DNA from 4 places in the Arthrobacter arnarulunnguaqae genome. Region 1 is predicted to be linked to each of the others. Evidence: riboswitches for the same ligand, from Rfam matches in the RefSeq annotation. Region 1 holds a riboswitch; each other region holds the start of a gene.

Region 1 (4,519 bases):
CAGCCAGTCGATGGCGTTCTTCAGGACGGCCGGCATGGTGCCGTTGTACTCCGGGGAAACCAGCAGCATGGCGTCCGCGGCACCGGCGGCGGCGCGCAGCTCGGCCGCGGCGGCCGGAACCTGGCCCTCGATGTCGACGTCCTCGTTGTAGAACGGCAGGTTCTCGAGGCCCTCGAACACGTTGACCTCCACGCCCTCGGGCGCGTTGGCGGCGGTGGCCTCGGCCAGCTGACGGTTGGTGGATCCGTTGCGCAGCGAGCCGACGAGGGTCAGGACGGTGGTTGCCATGGGGATGCTCCTATTGGTTTGGGGAACCGGCGCGGGGGCCGATCGATCTTCCACAATATGCAACCGCATGCAATACCGGCCTGTTCCCGTCTCCGGCGTGACGCTCGACACCCCCGTGGCCGCGCTAGAGGATCCGGCGCAGCAGCCCCGCCTTCAGACGCCCGTACGGCGGGTACACGGCCCTGAGCGTATCGACCACGGCCGTCTTCGACAGAACGGACCGGAACTGGCTGAACGTCTCGAACCCCGCCCGCCCGTGGTAGCTCCCGTGCCCGGACGCCCCGACGCCTCCGAACGGGAGCGCGGGGATGGCCAGGTGCGCGTTGCAGACGTTGTGCCCGATCGCCCCGGCGCGCACCCGGTCCTCGAAGGCGGACTGCAGCCGGGGCTTCTCGCTGAACAGGTACGCCGCCAGCGGGGAGGGACGGGAGTTGATGAACCGCACCGCGTCGTCGAACGAGGCCACCCGCACGATCGGCAGGACCGGCCCGAAGATCTCCTCGGTCATGACCGGGGACGCCGGGTCGACGTCGGCCAGAATGGTCGGCTCGATGAACAGCGACTCCGCGTCCGAAACCCCGCCGCTCACGATGCGGCCCGCGCCGCCCGCGGCCGCCTCGATAAACCCGGCGAGCCGATCGAACGCGGGGCGGTTCACGATCCGCCCGTAGTCCCTACTTTTCGCGGGGTTGCGTCCGTAGAAGGACGCGATCGCCTTGGGGAGGTGCTTTTCCAGCCCGTCGGCGGCCGTCCCCACGGCCAGGACGTAGTCCGGGGCCACGCACGTCTGGCCCGCGTTCGGGAACTTGCCGAAGGTGATGCGGCGCGCGATCGCCGCGGGGTTGCCGTCCACGACGACGGCGGGGCTCTTGCCTCCCAGCTCGAGCGTGGTCGGCGTCAGGTGGCGGGCGGCCGCCTCGGCCACGATGCGGCCCACCCGCTCGCCTCCCGTGAAGAAGACATGGTCCCACCGCTGGGCCAGCAGCGCCTGGCTGGTCTCGACGCCGCCTTCCACGACGGCGACGGCGCGGGGGTCGAGGTACCGGGGAACCAGTCGCGCGATCAGCTCCGACGTCGCCGGCGCGAGCTCCGAGGGCTTGAGGACCACGCAGTTCCCGGCGGCCAGCGCGCCCACCAGCGGCGCGAACACCAGGTTGACCGGGTAGTTCCACGGACCGATGACCAGCACCAGGCCCAACGGCTGCGGCTCGACCTTGGCGGACGCCGGCTGGAACGCCAGCGGAACGCGGACGCCCTTGGCCTCCATCCACTCGGTGAGGTGGAGCTGCGCATGGTCGATCTCCCCGCGCACCAGATCCAATTCGGTCAGGTGCGCCTCGACGGCCGATTTGCCGAGGTCCGCGGCCAACGCCTCGAGGAACTCGCCCTCGTGGGCGTCGAGCATGCGCTCCAGTGCGCGCAGCTGCCCCGCACGGAACCTCCGGGGGTGGGCCAGGTGCGTGGACGCCGAGTCGCGGAGCCGGGTCACGGTCTCCGCGACGACGGGGACGGCCGGGACGGCCGATGACGCGTCCGCGACGGTGTCCGCGCGCGGCGGACGCGGCTTGGTGCGAGAAAAAAGACCCATGGTCATCAACCTAGCCGTTTCGGCATCCGCCCGAGCACGAGGGAGTTCACGGGCGGAACGCGGTAAGCTCGCCTGCAGTGACACGGGGTGTCCGCCAGGGACTGAGATCACACCCGTACACACCTGATCTAGTTCGTACTAGCGGAGGGATGTCGCCCATGGATTCCATTGCGCCTTCACACCTTGTTCCACCCGTCGTCTCGCCCGAATCGGCCGCGAACCACCTGGGGCGGCTGCGCGCCACCGCGCCGCTGGTCCAGTGCCTGACCAACACGGTCGTCGCGAACTTCACGGCCAATGTCCTCCTCGCAGCCGGCGCCGCCCCGGCCATGGTGGACGTTCCCGGCGAGGCCGCCGAGTTCGCCCGCCTCGCCTCCGGAGTCCTGGTCAACCTCGGGACCCCGCACCGCGAGCAGCGCGAGGCCATGCTCGAGGCCGCCCGCGCCGCGCACGAATCCGGCACGCCCTGGGTGCTGGATCCCGTGGCCGTGGGCGCGCTGGCCCTGCGCACCGGGTTCGCGGGCCTGCTCGTTGAGCTGCGCCCCGACGTCGTGCGCGGCAATGCCTCGGAGATCATGGCCCTCGCCGGCGTCGGCGCGGGGGGACGCGGCGTGGACGCGACGGACGATGTCGACGCGGCGCCCGGCGCGGCTGCCGCGCTGGCCCGCCGGACCGGCGGCGTGGTGGCAGTCTCCGGCGCGGTCGACCTGATCACGGACGGCGAGCGCACGGTGCGCGTGCACGGCGGCAGCCCGCTGCTCACGCGCGTCACGGGCGGAGGCTGCGCGCTGGGCGCCCTGGTCGCCGCGTTCGCCGCGGCCGCGGACGATCCATTCGCCGGCAGCGTCGCCGCGCACGCGTTCTTCTCGGTGGCCGCGGAGGCCGCGGCCGCCTCGGCGACGGGTCCGGGGAGCTTCGCCGTCGCATTTCTCGACGCACTGTCCTCCACGACGCCGGAGCAGCTTGCGGAACGGGCGGTGCTGCGATGAGCGCCGCGTTCGACCTCTCGCTCTACCTGGTGGCCAACGCGGGGAGCACCAACGGGCGCCCGCTGGCGGAGATCGTCGCCGCGGCGGTCGACGGAGGGGCGACGATCGTCCAGCTCCGGTGCAAGGACGTCCCGGCCCGCGCCTTCCTCGACGACGTCGTGGCCTGCTCCGAGCACACCGCGGGCCGCGCGGCGCTCGTCGTCAACGACCGCGTGGACGTGTACCTGGCCGCCCGTGAGGCCGGCGCCCGCGTCGACGGCGTGCACATCGGGCAGTCGGACCTGCCGGCGCCGCTGGTGCGCCGTTTGATCGGCCCGGACGCGATTCTCGGTCTCAGCTCGGGGAAGCTGCCCCAGCTGGAGGCCCTCGCGGCCATGCCCGCCGGCACGGTCTCCTACCTGGGGACAGGTGCGGTTCGGCCGACGCCGACGAAGAAGGACCACCCGGATCCAATCGGCTTCGGCGGGCTGGCGGAGTTCGTCGCCGCCGCGCCGCTGCCCTGCGTGGCCATCGGCGGGCTGGGCCACGGCGACGCGGGCGCGGTCGCCGTCGCGGGGGCGTCCGGCATGGCGGTGGTCCGGGCGGTCTGCGCGGCGGAGGACCCGGCCGCCGCCGCGCGATCGCTGCGCGCAGAATGGGAGGCGGCCTGCGCCGCGCGCCGATCGGGGGACCGCGCATGAGCGCCGTGCCCAACATCCTGTCCATCGCCGGGTCCGATCCCTCGGGCGGCGCCGGAATCCAGGCGGACCTGAAGTCGATCGCCGCGTGCGGAGGCTACGGAATGACCGCCATCACGGCGCTGACGGCGCAAAACACCCGCGGCGTCAGCGGCGTCCACATCCCCCCGGTGGATTTCCTGGCCGCCCAGCTGGCGGCGGTCGCGGAGGACATCCGGATCGACGCCGTCAAGATCGGCATGCTCGGCAACGCGGAAACCATCCGGACGGTGTCCACCTGGCTCCAATCCCTCCCCCCCACCACGCGAAGTGGACATTACCGGGGGTTAGTTAAGGGTGGTGATGTCCACTTCCGGGGGTTGGGGGAGGGGCGGCCGGTGGTGGTCTTGGATCCCGTCATGGTCGCCACCAGCGGGGACCGGCTCTTGGACGACGACGCCGGGGCCGCACTGCGCGCGCTGCTTCCCCTCGCGGACCTCGCCACGCCCAACCTCGCCGAGCTCGCCGAGCTGTCCGGCGCACCCCTGGCCGCCAGCTGGGAACGGGCACTCGAACAGGCCCGCTCCGTCGCGGCCGAGTTCGGGATCCTGGTCCTCGCCAAGGGCGGCCATCTGGCCGGCCACCCCGGCGGCTGCCCCGACGCGCTCGTGGACGCGGACGGCGTCGTACTGGAGGTCCTCGGGGAACGGGCGCCCACGCGCAACACCCACGGAACGGGCTGTTCGCTGTCCTCGGCGCTCGCCACGCTGTACCCGCGGACGGGCAACTGGCCGGACGCGCTGCGCCTGGCCAAGGCCTGGCTCGGTCAGGCGCTCGCGGCCGCTGACGCCCTCGACGTCGGATCCGGCGAGGGACACGGCCCCGTCAACCACTTCGCCGGGCTCTGGCAGGGCGGCGTTCCGCCGACCCCGGACGCCCTGCTCGGTTCCTGGTGGGAGGACATCGCCGGGATCCGGGCGGGCATCGACGACCTCGCG
Region 2 (4,519 bases), on a different contig from region 1:
CCGGTGGCTCGCACGCGAGAGTGAGCTGCTTGAACGCGGCCAACGGCACAGCGGGGATCTGTTCCCAGCTGGTGATCCTCCCCGGTTCCGCGCGGCGCGAGCGGCAAAAGCGCCGGTAGGCCTTGTTGTGGCGGTATTGGTGCTCGAACAACTCGAGCGCGAGTCCCCCGAATTCTGCCTCCGCGTCGCTCCCGCCGGCGCCGCCCCCGCCGCCGGTTTCCGACGGTGCGGCACCGCGTTCGACGAATGCCTGGATCCGCAGATCCAGGCTGTCGCGTTCCTCGGCCGCGGCCGGCTCCGCGTCGGCGGTCATCGGACCGTCTCCGGCGCATCGGCGGCGGATGGCCCCGGCCGTTGCGGCGACGTCAATGGCGTGGCCAACGCACCAATGCCCTCCATGTCCCGGCTCCGTCCGGACGCCAGGGAAACCACGACGGTGACCAGTGCGGAGGCGAACAGCGCGGCGAGGAACGGGGGAAGCGCGAGTCCCTCCGCGAAGGTCGCAACGGCAATGGCCTCGGGAAGGCTACCGCCGACCGCGAAACCGTACCCGAGGGCGGCCACGAGGCCGGCCACCGAACCGCTGACCGCGCCGCCCGGCGTCGAACGGCGCCACAGCCCCAGCAACGCGGGCACGATGGTGGCCGCGCAGAACAGGTCTGCTATGAGGAAAAGACGCAGCACCGAGAAGCCCTGGAACGCGACGAGTACCGGGATGACCGTGAACACTGCCGTTGCGATGCGTCCACCGGTGAGCCCCATGGAAGGGGTGTGCGTGACGGCAACCGCGGCGAGTCCGTTCTGCAGCGTGTCCACGGTGGATGCCACCAGCGCGAGGGTGAGCATGAGGACCAGCGCGAGAACCCATTGGGGCTGGAAATCCAGCAGGGCGAAGAAGGGTGCGGGCGGTTCGCCGAGGGAGACGCCATAGGCCGCCGCGAGCAGACCGACCATGCCCGCGGCGAAAACGACGGGAAAGCGCGTCACGGCCCCGAGGACCGCTCCGCGGCCCAGCGCACGCCCGTCCCGGGCCGCCCACACCCGCTGCCAGTAGCCGTTGTGGAAGAGGGTGGTTGCCGTCACCGCCACGACGAGCGTCAGTGCCGCCTCGACGCCCGTCAGGTCCACGGCGAACAACGCCGGATCCATCGGCGCGGCTTCCCGCGACAGTCCGCCGAAGAGCAGTGCGCCGACGACTATCAGCAGGGGAAACAACAGCCAGGATTGCCACCGGTCGGTCCGGATGGAGGCGCGGAGGCCCCCATAGGCCGTATAGAGAACGGTGATGAGCGCGACCGCGGCAATGCCGACCCGCGGATCCATGCTGGACAGGCGTCCGAGCACGGCGCCAACGGCGGTCAGTTCAGCTGCCAACGCCACCAGCATGTACAAGACGGAGATGCCGAGCACGTAAACGTGCATGGTGCGGCCGTAGCGGATCCGGACGAATTCGATCAGGCTGTGCCCCTCGGGAACCAGCGCCCGCAACCGCCGTCCCACGAAGACGAGGCCGAACAGGGGAACCGTGATCGCCACGGCGTACCCCAGGACGCCGGCCAGCCCCACTGAAGCGCCGACCTCGGGCGCCGCGAAGAGTATCCAGGCCCCGACGCCCGAGGCAAAAAACGACAGCCCCAGTCCAAGTCCGCCCTGGCTGCCGCGTGCCACCGTGAACTGTTCGAGGTCGCGGTCCCGGCCCACGGCCAGCCCAACCCACGCGAAAACACCGAGAACGCCCGCCAAAATTGCGATGGTCGTGGAAACACCAAGCATGAATGCTCATCCCTTCGCCGGCATTACCCGGACAGGTTCATGCGGTCGGCGACGTCGTCATTCGCCCTCTCAGCCCGGTTCGTACCCGAGCTCCCGCTCTACACGACTCGACTGTAGTCGCGCCGCTGCCCGCCTCCAAACCGGAATTCGTCAAGCGTTCGAGGCTTGGGATCGGTTCGCGGGCATGTTACTGGCCTACGCGCCGCTGGCCGTTCCCGGGGACATCGAACCCCGAAAACGGCCAGCGGGCGCACCGCCGTCGCACTGTCTAGCCCGCGGGCGTGAAGTCCCGGACTCCGATGTAGTCCGGGCGCGGCTCGGCCGCGCCGAACGGCTCCACCAGGGTGTTCTCGACGCTGTTGAACACGATGAACACGTTGGAGCGTGGGTACGGCGTCACGTTGCCGTTGGAGGCATGCATGCAGTTCGAGTCGAACATGATCGCCCCGCCGGCCTTGCCCTCGAGGACGTCGATCCCGTATTCGTCGGCGAACCGGGTCAGCGTCTCCTTGTCCGGGGTGCCGGCGCCCTGCATGACCAGCGACGCCTTGTAGTTGTCCTCCGGGGTCTCTCCCCCGCACGAGATGTACTTCTTGTGCGAACCGGGCATGATCATCAGCGGCCCGTTGTAGGAGTAGTTGTCCGTCAACGAAATCGAGACGCTCACCGCGCGCGGGGTGGGCATCCCGTCCTCGGCGTGCCAGGTCTCGAAGTCCGAGTGCCAGGAGAACTCCTTGCCCTCGAAGCCGGGCTTGAAGTTCACCCGGGACTGGTGGATGTAGACGTCCGAGCCCAGGATCTGCCGGGCGCGTTCCACCACCCGCGGGTCGTTGGCGATCTTCCGCATGACCGCGCTGGTGCGGTGCACGTCGAAGATCGAGCGCACCTCCTGCGACTTCGCCTCGACGATGGTGCGGTCGTCGGCGCGGACGGTCGGGTCCTCGGACAGCCGGCTCAGTTCGCCCCGGAGCGTCTCCAGCTCGTCGGCGGTGATGAGCTGGTCGATGGCCAGGTAGCCCTTGGACTCGAAACCCTCGAGGGTCCCCGCGTCCATGGGACCGTCGGTGGCGGATCCCCAGACCACGGGACCGGTCCGGTCCAGCACCTTGTAGTCGCTGCCTGTTCGTGTTGGATACTGGTCGTGTAGGCGACTCAGTGTCTCCGTCATGTCCGTTCCTCCTCGGTTGTTGCCGGTCTGCGCCGTACCGCGCAGACACCAATGTGCCGGACCTTTCGGGCCGGCACATCGTTGCTGCCCAGCCTTGCGGATGGGCAAATCCTTGGGGGCGCTGCCCCGGCGCGGGTTATGAGACCGGCGCGGGCTCCTCGACGATCAGCGGGTAGACGCCGTTCTCGTCGTGCACTTCGCGGCCCGTGACCGGCGGGTTGAAGACGCAGGCCATGCGCAACTCGCTGGTGGCGCGCACCGTGTGCTTCTCGTTGCCGTTCAGCAGGTACATGGTGCCGTCGCGCAGGTCGTGGACCTCGCCGGTGGTCTCATCCGTCAGCGTTCCCTCGCCCTGGACGCAGTACACGGCCTCGATGTGGTTGGCGTAGTGGAACGTCGACGTCGTGCCGGCGTAGATCACGGTGTCGTGGAACGAGAAACCGACGCCCTCCCCGGACAGCACCATGCGGCGGCTGCGCCAGGTGTCGGACTTGATGTCGCGGTCGGTGTCGTTGAGGTCGTTCAACTGGGTAACAAGCATGGTGCTCCTTTGGTTCTGGGGTTCCCGGGCCGCCGCGCGCGGCGGCCCGGGCAGGCGGGTTCCGGCGTCGTGCTAGACCGTGGCGAGCGCGGGGGCGCCCACGGCGACGCGCGTGGCGTCTGTCAGGATCTGCAGGCCGCGGTTCAGGTCGGCGTCGCTGATGGTCAGCGCCGGCATGAGCTTGAGGACCTCGTCGTCCGGTCCCGAGGTCTCCACCAGGAGACCGCGGCGGAACGACTCGGCTGCCACGAGGCCGGCGGTGGACTTGTCCGGGAAGCGCACTCCGGCGAGCAGGCCGCGTCCGCGGACGGATGCGCCTTCGACCGAGGCGGCCAACGCGTCCAGTCCGCGGTGCAGCGTGGCGATGGTGCCGGCGACCTGGTTCTGGAAGTCGTCGTTGGCCCAGTAGTTCTCCAGCGCCGCGGTGGCGGTGATGAACGCGGGGTTGTGGCCGCGGAAGGTGCCGTTGTGCTCGCCCGGGCCCCAGACGTCCAGTTCGCGGCGGAACAGGGTGAGCGCCATCGGCAGGCCGAAGCCGGAGATGGACTTGGAGAGGCACACGATGTCCGGCTCGATGCCGGCTTCCTCGAAGCTGAAGAACGTGCCCGTGCGGCCGCAGCCGGCCTGCACGTCGTCGACGATCAGCAGGATCTCGTGCTTCTTGCACAGGTCGGAGAGTCCGCGGAGCCAGCCGGCGCGCGCGGCGTTGAGGCCACCCTCGCCCTGAACGGTCTCGACGATGATGGCCGCCGGCTTGTCCACGCCCGAGCCGCTGTCCTCGAGGACGCGCTCCAGCCACAGGAAATCTGCCGTCTCGCCGTCGAAGTAGTCGTCGTACGGAATCTTGGAGCTGTTGGTCAGCGGGATGCCGGCGCCCTTGCGCTTCATCGAGTTGCCGGTGACGGACAGCGAGCCCAGCGTCATGCCGTGGAAGGCATTCGTGAAGGAGAGGATGTGCTGGCGGCCGGTGACCTTGCGGGCCAGCTTGAGGGCCGCCTCAACGGTGTTGGTCCCTGTCGGGCCGGGGAACATGACCT
Region 3 (4,519 bases), on a different contig from region 1:
GCGGCGCGGACGGGGTCCAGTGCTTCGAGGTTAGGCGTTCGGCGAGCCCACCCCGATGGTCTGCTGCAGGTAGACGCTGCCGCCGGCCCCGGCGAACTCGCGGCTCTTCTCCTCCATGCCCTCGGAGATCCGCCGCTCGATGTCCTCGGCCAGCACCTGCTGGTCCGCGGCCGAGCCGAACTGCTTGCGGATGTCCTGCGAGATCCGCATGGAACAGAACTTCGGCCCGCACATCGAGCAGAAGTGCGCCGTCTTGGCCGGCTCGGCCGGCAGCGTCTCGTCGTGGAACGCCTCCGCCGTGGCCGGATCCAGCGACAACGCGAACTGGTCCTTCCAGCGGAACTCGAAGCGCGCCTTGGACAGGGCGTCGTCACGCTCGTGCGCACCCGGATGGCCCTTGGCCAGGTCGGCGGCGTGCGCGGCGATCTTGTACGTGATCACCCCGGTCTTCACGTCGTCCTTGTTCGGCAGCCCGAGGTGCTCCTTCGGGGTGACGTAGCAGAGCATCGCCGTGCCGTAACGGGCGATCTCCGTGGCCCCGATGGCGCTGGTGATGTGGTCGTAGCCCGGCGCGATGTCCGTCACCAACGGGCCCAGCGTGTAGAACGGCGCGCCGTCGCACAGCTCCTGCTGGCGCTCCACGTTCTCCCGCACCAGGTGGAACGGGATGTGCCCGGGCCCCTCCACCATGACCTGGACGTCGAACTCCCACGCCCGTTTCGTCAGCTCGGCCAGCGTGTCGAGCTCCGCGAACTGAGCGGCGTCGTTCGCGTCGGCGATCGAGCCGGGCCGCAGCCCGTCGCCCAGGGAGAACGCGACGTCGTACCGGGCGAAGATTTCGCAGAGCTCGTCGAAGCGCTCGTAGAGGAAGTTCTCGCGGTGGTGCGCCAGGCACCAGCCCGCCATGATGGACCCGCCGCGGGACACGATCCCCGTGACGCGCTCGGCGCTCAGCGGCACGTAGCGCAGCAGCACGCCCGCGTGGATGGTCATGTAATCCACGCCCTGCTCGCACTGCTCGATCACGGTGTCGCGGAAGACCTCCCAGTCCAGCTTCGCCGCGTCGCCGCCGACCTTCTCCAGCGCCTGGTAGATGGGCACGGTGCCGATCGGGACGGGCGAGTTGCGGATGATCCACTCGCGCGTGGTGTGGATGTCGTCGCCGGTGGACAGGTCCATCACGGTGTCGGCGCCCCAGTGGGCGGCCCACTGCAGCTTGTCCACCTCCTCGGCGATCGAGCTGGTCACGGCGGAGTTGCCGATGTTCGCGTTGATCTTCACCAGGAACGCCTTGCCGATGACCATCGGCTCCGACTCGGGGTGGTTGATGTTGTTGGGGATGATGGCCCGTCCGGCGGCGACCTCGCTGCGCACCAGTTCCACGTCGCATCCCTCGCGGAGCGCCACGTAGCGCATCTCCTCGGTGACGACGCCGGCGCGCGCGTAGTGCATCTGCGTCACCACGCGCCCAGCTAGCGAACGCCGCGGGACCGGACGCGCGCCCTTCCATTCGGATGATGCCGCGCCGCGGCGCACGGCCGACTTCCCGTCGTCGTGCAGGTTGCGCTCGCGGCCGCCGTACTCCTCGGTGTCCCCGCGGCCCTCGATCCACGCGGCGCGGAACGGCGGCAGCCCCTCCAGCGGGTCGCTGCCCGGCCCCGCGGTGCGGTAGACGTTCAGCGGCGGATTGGGGTTTCCGTCCGGGGAATCGTCCAGGCTGATCGCCGTCACCGGCACGCGGATGCCGGAGTCGGCGTCCTCCAGGAACGCCGGCGAGTGGGCCGGGTGCTGTTCGGAGGCACGGTGGATGGACTGGTTTTCTGCTGAAACGCTCACGGATGAGCCCTCACTTCCTACGCCGGCATGACCCGGACAGGTTCGACGGTCGCAGGCAGCGTCAGCCTGATCTCAGCCCTTGCGAGGGCACCCGTGTGGACGATGGCGAGCCTAGCCCACTTGGGGCGCCCGGGCCAACGGGCGCCCCATTCCGGAGCGAGAGCTCAGGCCGGATCCCCGGTGCCGTCCCCGTGCGGGAACTGCGGCACCTGGGGCGCCGTCGTCGTCAGATGCGCGACGGCGGGGCCCCCGACCGCGCGGTAGGCGTGTTCCGCGTCGCCCGGGAAACGCAGGAAATCGCCCTCGCCCAGGCGGCGGAGGTCCCCCACCGGACCGGCCTCCAGCGTCCCGGACACCACATACAACTGGTGCAGGGACCCGAATCCGTGCACCTCGACCACGCGCGTCTTCGTCGACGGATGCACGCGCAGGACATGCGTCCGGACGTATCCGGACCCATAGATCCGGTCCAGGTCCCTGACGTGCGCGACGCCAGCGGCACGCCAGGATGCGTCCGCCGCCAACGACTCGTGGACGGGAGTCCCCCATTCGGTCAGCAGCCGCACGACGCTGACGCCGAGCCCGTGCCCGATGCTCTCCAGGGTCCCCACCGTGGGGTTCCCGACGCCGCCCTCCACCTTGGACAGGGTCTGCTTGGAGATGCCCGCCAGCGCCGCAAGCTCGCCGAGCGAGAGGTCGCGCTCCACGCGGAAACGGCGGATGTTCCGGGAGACGAGGTCGTTGGCCTGCACACCCCAAGTGTCACCTATAAGTGACGAACTGTCATGTTTGACAGCCGCACGATGGCGCGGGAAACTAAAGCATGACCCGTAGCACCCCCGCGCCCCGCGACGACCGGACGGCCGTCGACAAGGCCATGTCGCTGCTCAACGCCTTCGGCAACGACGCGTTCGTCGGCGTCGGCGTCAGCGAACTCGCCCGCCGAGCCTCGCTGTCCAAGTCCACCGCCTTCCGGCTGCTGGCCACCCTGCAGAACAACGGTGCCGTGGAGCGCGCCGGCAACGCATACCGACTGGGAAAGATGATCCAGGACCTGGGCTCGACGCAGGAGGACGCGCTGCAGGGCCGCATGCGGGACGCGCTCACGCCGTTCCTCGCGGACCTCTACGAACTGACCAAGCAGACGGTCCACCTCGCCGTCCTGCAGGGCACCGACGTCGTCTACCTCAATAAGCTCTACGGACACCTGCAGGTGCGCAGCCCCTCGCGCATCGGCGGGCGTGCCCCGGCCTACTGCACCGCCGTCGGCAAGGTGCTCCTGGCCTACGATCCCGACGCCGCGGACGAGGCCATGCGCTCCGAAATGCTGGCCTGGACGCCGGCCACCATCACGGACCCGGACGCCTTCCGCCGCGAGCTCCTGGAGGTCCGCAACACCAACCTCGCGTTCGACCGCGAGGAGATCCTCACCGGTCTGAACTGCATCGCCGCCCCGATTTTCGGGCCCAACGGCAAGCCGGTGGCCTCGATGTCCGTGTCCGGGCCGGTCGGCAAGTTCGTCCCGGACTCGCAGGCCACCGTCCTGCGGAAGGTCTGCTACGCCGCCTCGCGCGCCGTGGCGGCGATCAGCGGGCAGCAGCACCAGGCCAAGCGGCAGGCGGCCAAGAGCGCCTAGCGCCGGACCGCCTAGCGCGTGGGGACGTCGTCGATCCGGCGCGACTCCTCGAGCACCCAGTCCGGTTCGGCGGCCATCAGGGAGACCGCCCGGTCCGGCAGGTCGACGTCGACGACGTAGCGGTAGCCGGCCCTCTCTGCACGCGCGATCTGCGCGACGTCCCCCTCCGGGGTGGAGACCACCAGGCGCCGGCAGGCCGGTTCGGCCTCCATGACGCGTTCGGACACCAGCTGGAGCGCCTCCGCGGGGGCGTCGGGCGACGGCACGAGCAGCCGGTCCCGCACGGAGGCCGGGTAGGCGGCGTCCAACTCGCTCTTGGCCACACGGACCACCGAGACGCTCCCCCGCGGGGCCCCGTCCTCGGTGACCGCGAACGTGGACTCGAAACCCGGCTCCGCGGAAACCGGGGCGGCCGCCCACGACGGCGGAAGCGCATCGGGCCAGCGCAACTGGTCGACCTCGTCGTTGGCGTGGTCGTTGTCGGCGTGCTCGTCGTGGTCCATCATGCGGCTACTCCTCCTCGCTGACCAGGCGGCGGATGGCCGGCTTGTCCAGTTTTCCCGCCCCGTTGCGCGGAACCGCGGCGGTCAGCACCAGCTTCTTGGGCAGCTTATAGCGCGCGAGGTAAGTCGCGGTGAACTCGCGGACGGACTCGATGTCCGGCACGGACCCGTCGGCGCAACTCATGACCGCCACCACCGACTCGCCCCACTTCTCGTCGTCGACGCCCACGACGGCGACGTCCAGGACGCCCGGGTACTCCATCAGCGCGCGCTCGACCTCCGCCGGATAGACGTTCTCGCCGCCCGTGATGATCATGTCCTTCAGCCGGTCCACGATGTAGAAGTAGCCGTCCGCGTCCCGGTAGCCGATGTCCCCGGTGCGGAACCAGCCGTCGTGGAACGCGGCGGCTGTCGCGGCGTCGTCGTTCCAGTAACCGGGAGTGACGTTGGGCCCCTTCGTCCACATCTCCCCGGTCTCGCCTGGCGCGAGGACGTCCGCACCGGTCGCCGGATCCACGATCTTGACCTGGCTGTACGGCATGGG
Region 4 (4,519 bases), on a different contig from region 1:
CGTTCGGCGATCTGATCGTCGCCGAACAGCGGAATCCGGCTCCCCGACACCCGCGCCTGCCGCGGACCGAACGCCAGCTCCTCGCGCACCGTGGCCGCCACGAACTGGTGTTCCGGCTCCTGGAAGACGGTGCCGATGCGGCTGACCAAGTCGGCTGCCTTCCACCGGTGGGGACGCTCGGCGAGGACGGTGGAGTTGGCCCTCGCCGAACCCTCCGGCGGGTCGCCGGGCGAGGTGAGCGCCGGCGTCGCGACGACGCGTCCCGAGCGTTCGGGAAGGAGTCCCGCGAGCGTCAGGGCGAGTGTGGACTTGCCGGAGCCGTTCGCTCCGGTGATGCAAAGGGCCTCCGCGGCGCCCAGTCGCAGGTCCACTCCGGCCAGTGCCACGGGGGCGCCCGCGGTCCGGGCCACGGACAGCAGCTCGGTGCGCAGCAGCATCTCCCCGGCCGGGCGCGCGCCGGCGTCGTCCGCCATCGCCGGGAGCACCGGGAGGATCGGCACGTGGCCGGGAACCCACACGCCGGCGCGGATGAGATCCTCGCGCACGGGGCCGGGGGCGAACAGTTCGGCGGGAGTGCCCTGGTGCGCCACGCCTCCCCCGGGCTCGAGGACCACCACGCGGTCCACGTGCGGTGCCCAGGCATCCAGGCGGTGCTCGACGATGACGGCCGTCGCCCCGGTGAGTTCCAGTGCCGCCACCACGGCGTCGCGGACCTCGCGGACGCCCGCGGGATCCAGGTTGGCCGTGGGCTCGTCGAGCAGCACCAGACCGGGCCGCATAGCCAGGATCCCGGCGAGCGTCAGCCGCTGCTTCTGGCCGCCGGAGAGGGAGGACGACGGATGGTCGAGCCCGACCCGCAGCCCGACGGCGTCCAGCGCCTCGGCGACCCGGGGCCAGATCTCATCGCGCGGCACGGCGAGGTTTTCGGCCCCGAACGCCACGTCGTCGCCGACGCGCGCCTGGACGACCTGCGTCTCCGGGTCCTGCTGCATCAGTCCTGCGCGGCCCGTCGACGCGTGGGCCGGGCGACCGTCGACCAGCAGTTCCCCGGCGGATGCCGTGTCCTCGTCCGCGTGGAGCACGCCGGCGAGGGCGTGGAGCAGGGTGGATTTGCCCGCGCCCGACGGCCCGGCGAGCAGGATCCGCTCCCCCGGCCGGATGTCCAGGTCGAGGCCACGCAGGGCGTCTCGGGTGCGGTCGGCATGCCGCCAGCCCCACCCTCGGGCGCTCACCGAGGCGGGCGCGTGCCCGGCGACGGGCCGCGTGCCCGGCGCGGCGCCGTGTTCGCCACGCCGCTCCGCTCCGTGGCCGGCGGCACCGGCGTCGTGCATGTGGGTGGCCATGAGGGGACCTACCGGCTAGCCCCGGGCCGGTTCCTGTCCGGCCTTGCGGGAGGCGAGGGCGGACAGCGCACCGGTGCGGGCGAGTGCCCGGGTGGCCAGCCAGGACAACAGCCCGGCGATGACGATGCCGGAGACGGTCATGCAGCCCACGTAGACGAGCTTCATGGCGGCGGTGTATTCGGGGAACCAGTTGAAGACGAACGCGTCGTTGATTCCGCCGAAGAGGCCCGCCGCGGCGCCGGCGAGGAGCGCGGTCACCAGGCCCCAGCGCCGGTAGAGGAACGCGGCGAACACGAGTTCGGCGCCGAGGCCCTGGACAAGCCCGGACACCAGCACGGTCCAGCCGTATTCGGAGCCGAGGAACGCGGACACGACGGCGGCGACGGTCTCGCAGAACAGGGCCGCGCCCGGCTTGCGGATGATCAGCGCGCCCAGCACGGCCGGGAAGAGCCAGAATCCGGCCACGAGCGCCGAGGACGGCGGGAAGGCGACGAAGAGGAAGTCCAGCGCGTGGTGGATGGTGTTCCAGCCGAAGAAGATGACGCCGGAGGCGACGGCGATCACGGCCGCGACGACGATGTCGACGACGCGCCACGAGGCGCGCGCGTTGCGGGGGTTCTGCAGGGTGGTCATGGTTTTTCCTCCTTGAGGGCAAGGAGGGGAGGAAGAGTCGACGGCGCGCTCACCCTGAGATCTCGACTCCCTTCGCCGGTACTAGCCGGAGCAGGTTCGAGGGTCTGCGTCGAAGCGCACTCTCAGCATCAGTTGACCGGGCCGTTGGGCACCGATCGTGACGCTCCCCTGTCGTAGTTGTTCAGTGTCCCCAGTCTAGCCCCGCGTTATGCTGGGCAGGTAATCACGCCGAACGACGGGAGCACTGCACGTGAACATTCTGCTGAAGGTGGGCGGCACCATCATTTCGCTGGTCGCGGGGCTGGCCGGCGCCAAGGTCGTGGACGCGGTCTGGACGAAAGTCACCGGCAACGAGCCGCCCAAGCCGACGAACCCCAAGACGCAGGCGGAGGCGACGCTGCGCCAGGCACTGGGCTTCGCCGTGATGTCCTCCGTGGTCGCGGCCGTGATCCAGGTGGCGACCAACCGCGGGACGCAACGCGCCATCGCGCGGTTCAACCGCACCCTCGACGAGGTCTAGAAGGCGTCTAGGGGCTGCCCGGCGGGGTCTCGCGGCCGCCGGCGTTGCCGTCGGCGGCCCGGGCCACCACCTCGTCGAGGTCGTCCAGCACCAGCGTTTCCTTCTTCAGGTGCCTAGTCCGGTATCCGGATCGACCGACCATGTGTGCGCTGACTGGTGCCGTCAGCAGCTGGAGCATCCACGCCAGGAACAGCGCGGGGGCCACGGACCACGAGCCCATCTGCAGGCCCACGGCCGTGAGCATCAGCAACAGCCCCAGCACCTGCGGCTTCGTGGCTGCGTGCATCCTGGACAGCAGGTCGGGAAAGCGGAGCATGCCGATTCCGGCGGCGAACGACATCAGCGCGCCGACGACCAGGAAGACGGCGGACACCACGTCCACGGCGGTCCCCCACAGCGAATTGTCCATTAGGAGTTCCTCCGGTCCGTCACGTAGCGCGAGATCGTCACCGAGCCGATGAAGCCGATCACGCTGGCCGCCAGGACAAACGGCAGGTGGTCGATGTGGTGGTTCGCGGCCATGTCGATGCACAGGGCGGCGACGACGATGGTCAGGAGCACATCCAGGCCGATGACCCTCTCCAGGATGGAGGGGCCGCGGGCTATGCGGACGAGGGCCAGGGCCGCGGCGGCCGCGATCAGCAGTCCCGAGGCCCATACGGCGATGTCCATGATCATGCTGTCCTCCCGCGCTTCGCGCCGGCCTCGGCGCCGTTCTCCGCCTCGAGCGAGGCAAGTTCCTCGCGCGTCCCCATCACGCGAATCAGCCGGGCCTCGGTGGCGCGCACCTTGCGGCGGAAGTCCTCCGCCTCCTCCCGGGTGTTCACGTCCAGGACGTGGAGATACAGGGTCGCGTTGGGACGGTCCACCTCCACGGTGAACGATCCCGGTATCAGGGTGAGGACGTGGGAGACCGTGGTGATCATCAGGTCCTCGCGGCTGCGCAGGCCCACCCCGACGACGGCGCTGCGCACCTTGGGGCCCTTGACCAGCGCGGTGCCGAGGACCTGGAAACTCGCGACGGCGATGTCCCACACGAACCGCGCGGCGAAGAGCGCTGCGCGCCACACGTTGAACCGGCCGCTGAGCTCCACCGGCGGTAGCCGGAACGCGGACACGACGCCGAGGGAGATCAGGAACCCGAACACCAGGTTGCCGATGGCGAAGTCCCGCCAGAGCGCGCCCCAGACGAGCACCATCCACACCAGCAGCGGCAGCTCCACCATGAAGCGCGCACGCTTGCGGCGACGGGATGCGGCGCCGGGGGTGCGCATGCCCAGTGCGGACGGACGCGTGGGAGTCACGGTGCCACTCCCGTCACGGGTGCGTTGCGCTCCGAGGCGGTCCCCAGCACCGCCGAGATGTAGTCGTTGCGGTCCATCATGTTGCGCGCCGCCTGCTCGCTGAGTCCGAACAGCGGGCCGGCGAACACCGTCAGCGACAGGCCCAGGACCACCAGGGCGGCCGTCGAGCCGACCATGGCGCGGGGCAGGAGCTCGATGTCGCCGCGGTCGCTGAACCGGCTGGCGGGATGGTCGGCGACGTGGCGGTAGGTGGTCACGCGCCCGCCGTCGGCCGCGCCGACCAGGAGCAGCGGGTCCGGGTCCTCCGCGTCCTCCGCCTTCCGCCAGAACGCCCGGTTCCAGACCCGAGCGACGGCCAGCAGGGTCAGCAGCGACGTGGCCACGGCCCCGCCCAGGAGAACCCAGGCCAGCGGTGTCCCGAGTTCGATCCCGCCCTGCAGCAGCCCCAGCTTGCCCAGGAAGCCGGAGAACGGCGGGATGCCGGCCAGGTTCATGGCCGGGAGGAAGAACAGGACGGCCAGCACCGGGGAAAGCTTGGAGAGCGATCCGAGCCGGTCGGCGTTCGAGGTCCCGGCGCGGCGTTCGATCAGGCCCGTCACGAGGAACAGGGACGTCTGGACGATGATGTGGTGGGCGACGTAGTAGACCGTCGCGGCAAGCGCCGCCACGTTGCCGATGGCGAGCCCGAACACCATGAAACCGATGTGGCTGGTGAGCGT

The links. A riboswitch is a leader RNA that binds a small molecule or an ion and turns the genes downstream of it on or off. The one in region 1 is predicted to bind thiamine pyrophosphate.
Region 2: another riboswitch for thiamine pyrophosphate. It lies ahead of ACHAAJ_RS09495 (sodium:solute symporter family transporter); the one in region 1 lies ahead of thiM (hydroxyethylthiazole kinase).
Region 3: another riboswitch for thiamine pyrophosphate. It lies ahead of thiC (phosphomethylpyrimidine synthase ThiC); the one in region 1 lies ahead of thiM (hydroxyethylthiazole kinase).
Region 4: another riboswitch for thiamine pyrophosphate. It lies ahead of ACHAAJ_RS07080 (ECF transporter S component); the one in region 1 lies ahead of thiM (hydroxyethylthiazole kinase).

Annotation. Positions count from the first base shown of each region.
Region 1 is NZ_JBIMER010000021.1:27,046-31,564, forward strand. Features, by position in the region: gene ACHAAJ_RS14170 (NAD(P)H-dependent oxidoreductase) at 1-288, opposite strand, end outside; gene ACHAAJ_RS14175 (aldehyde dehydrogenase family protein) at 413-1,876, opposite strand; TPP riboswitch at 1,950-2,043, shown strand; gene thiM (hydroxyethylthiazole kinase) at 2,035-2,865, shown strand; gene thiE (thiamine phosphate synthase) at 2,862-3,545, shown strand; gene ACHAAJ_RS14190 (bifunctional hydroxymethylpyrimidine kinase/phosphomethylpyrimidine kinase) at 3,542-4,519, shown strand, end outside.
Region 2 is NZ_JBIMER010000008.1:82,790-87,308, forward strand. Features, by position in the region: gene ACHAAJ_RS09490 (LuxE/PaaK family acyltransferase) at 1-313, opposite strand, end outside; gene ACHAAJ_RS09495 (sodium:solute symporter family transporter) at 310-1,773, opposite strand; TPP riboswitch at 1,766-1,880, opposite strand; gene thpD (ectoine hydroxylase) at 2,042-2,941, opposite strand; gene ACHAAJ_RS09505 (ectoine synthase) at 3,078-3,482, opposite strand; gene ectB (diaminobutyrate--2-oxoglutarate transaminase) at 3,555-4,519, opposite strand, start outside.
Region 3 is NZ_JBIMER010000010.1:8,707-13,225, reverse strand. Features, by position in the region: gene thiC (phosphomethylpyrimidine synthase ThiC) at 31-1,836, opposite strand; TPP riboswitch at 1,834-1,941, opposite strand; gene ACHAAJ_RS10485 (helix-turn-helix domain-containing protein) at 2,001-2,588, opposite strand; gene ACHAAJ_RS10480 (IclR family transcriptional regulator) at 2,660-3,472, shown strand; gene ACHAAJ_RS10475 (GNAT family protein) at 3,484-3,978, opposite strand; gene ACHAAJ_RS10470 (acyl-CoA synthetase) at 3,983-4,519, opposite strand, start outside.
Region 4 is NZ_JBIMER010000005.1:136,138-140,656, forward strand. Features, by position in the region: gene ACHAAJ_RS07075 (ATP-binding cassette domain-containing protein) at 1-1,343, opposite strand, end outside; gene ACHAAJ_RS07080 (ECF transporter S component) at 1,359-1,976, opposite strand; TPP riboswitch at 2,027-2,156, opposite strand; gene ACHAAJ_RS07085 (DUF4235 domain-containing protein) at 2,227-2,496, shown strand; gene mnhG (monovalent cation/H(+) antiporter subunit G) at 2,504-2,905, opposite strand; gene ACHAAJ_RS07095 (MrpF/PhaF family protein) at 2,905-3,174, opposite strand; gene ACHAAJ_RS07100 (Na+/H+ antiporter subunit E) at 3,171-3,770, opposite strand; gene ACHAAJ_RS07105 (Na+/H+ antiporter subunit D) at 3,797-4,519, opposite strand, start outside.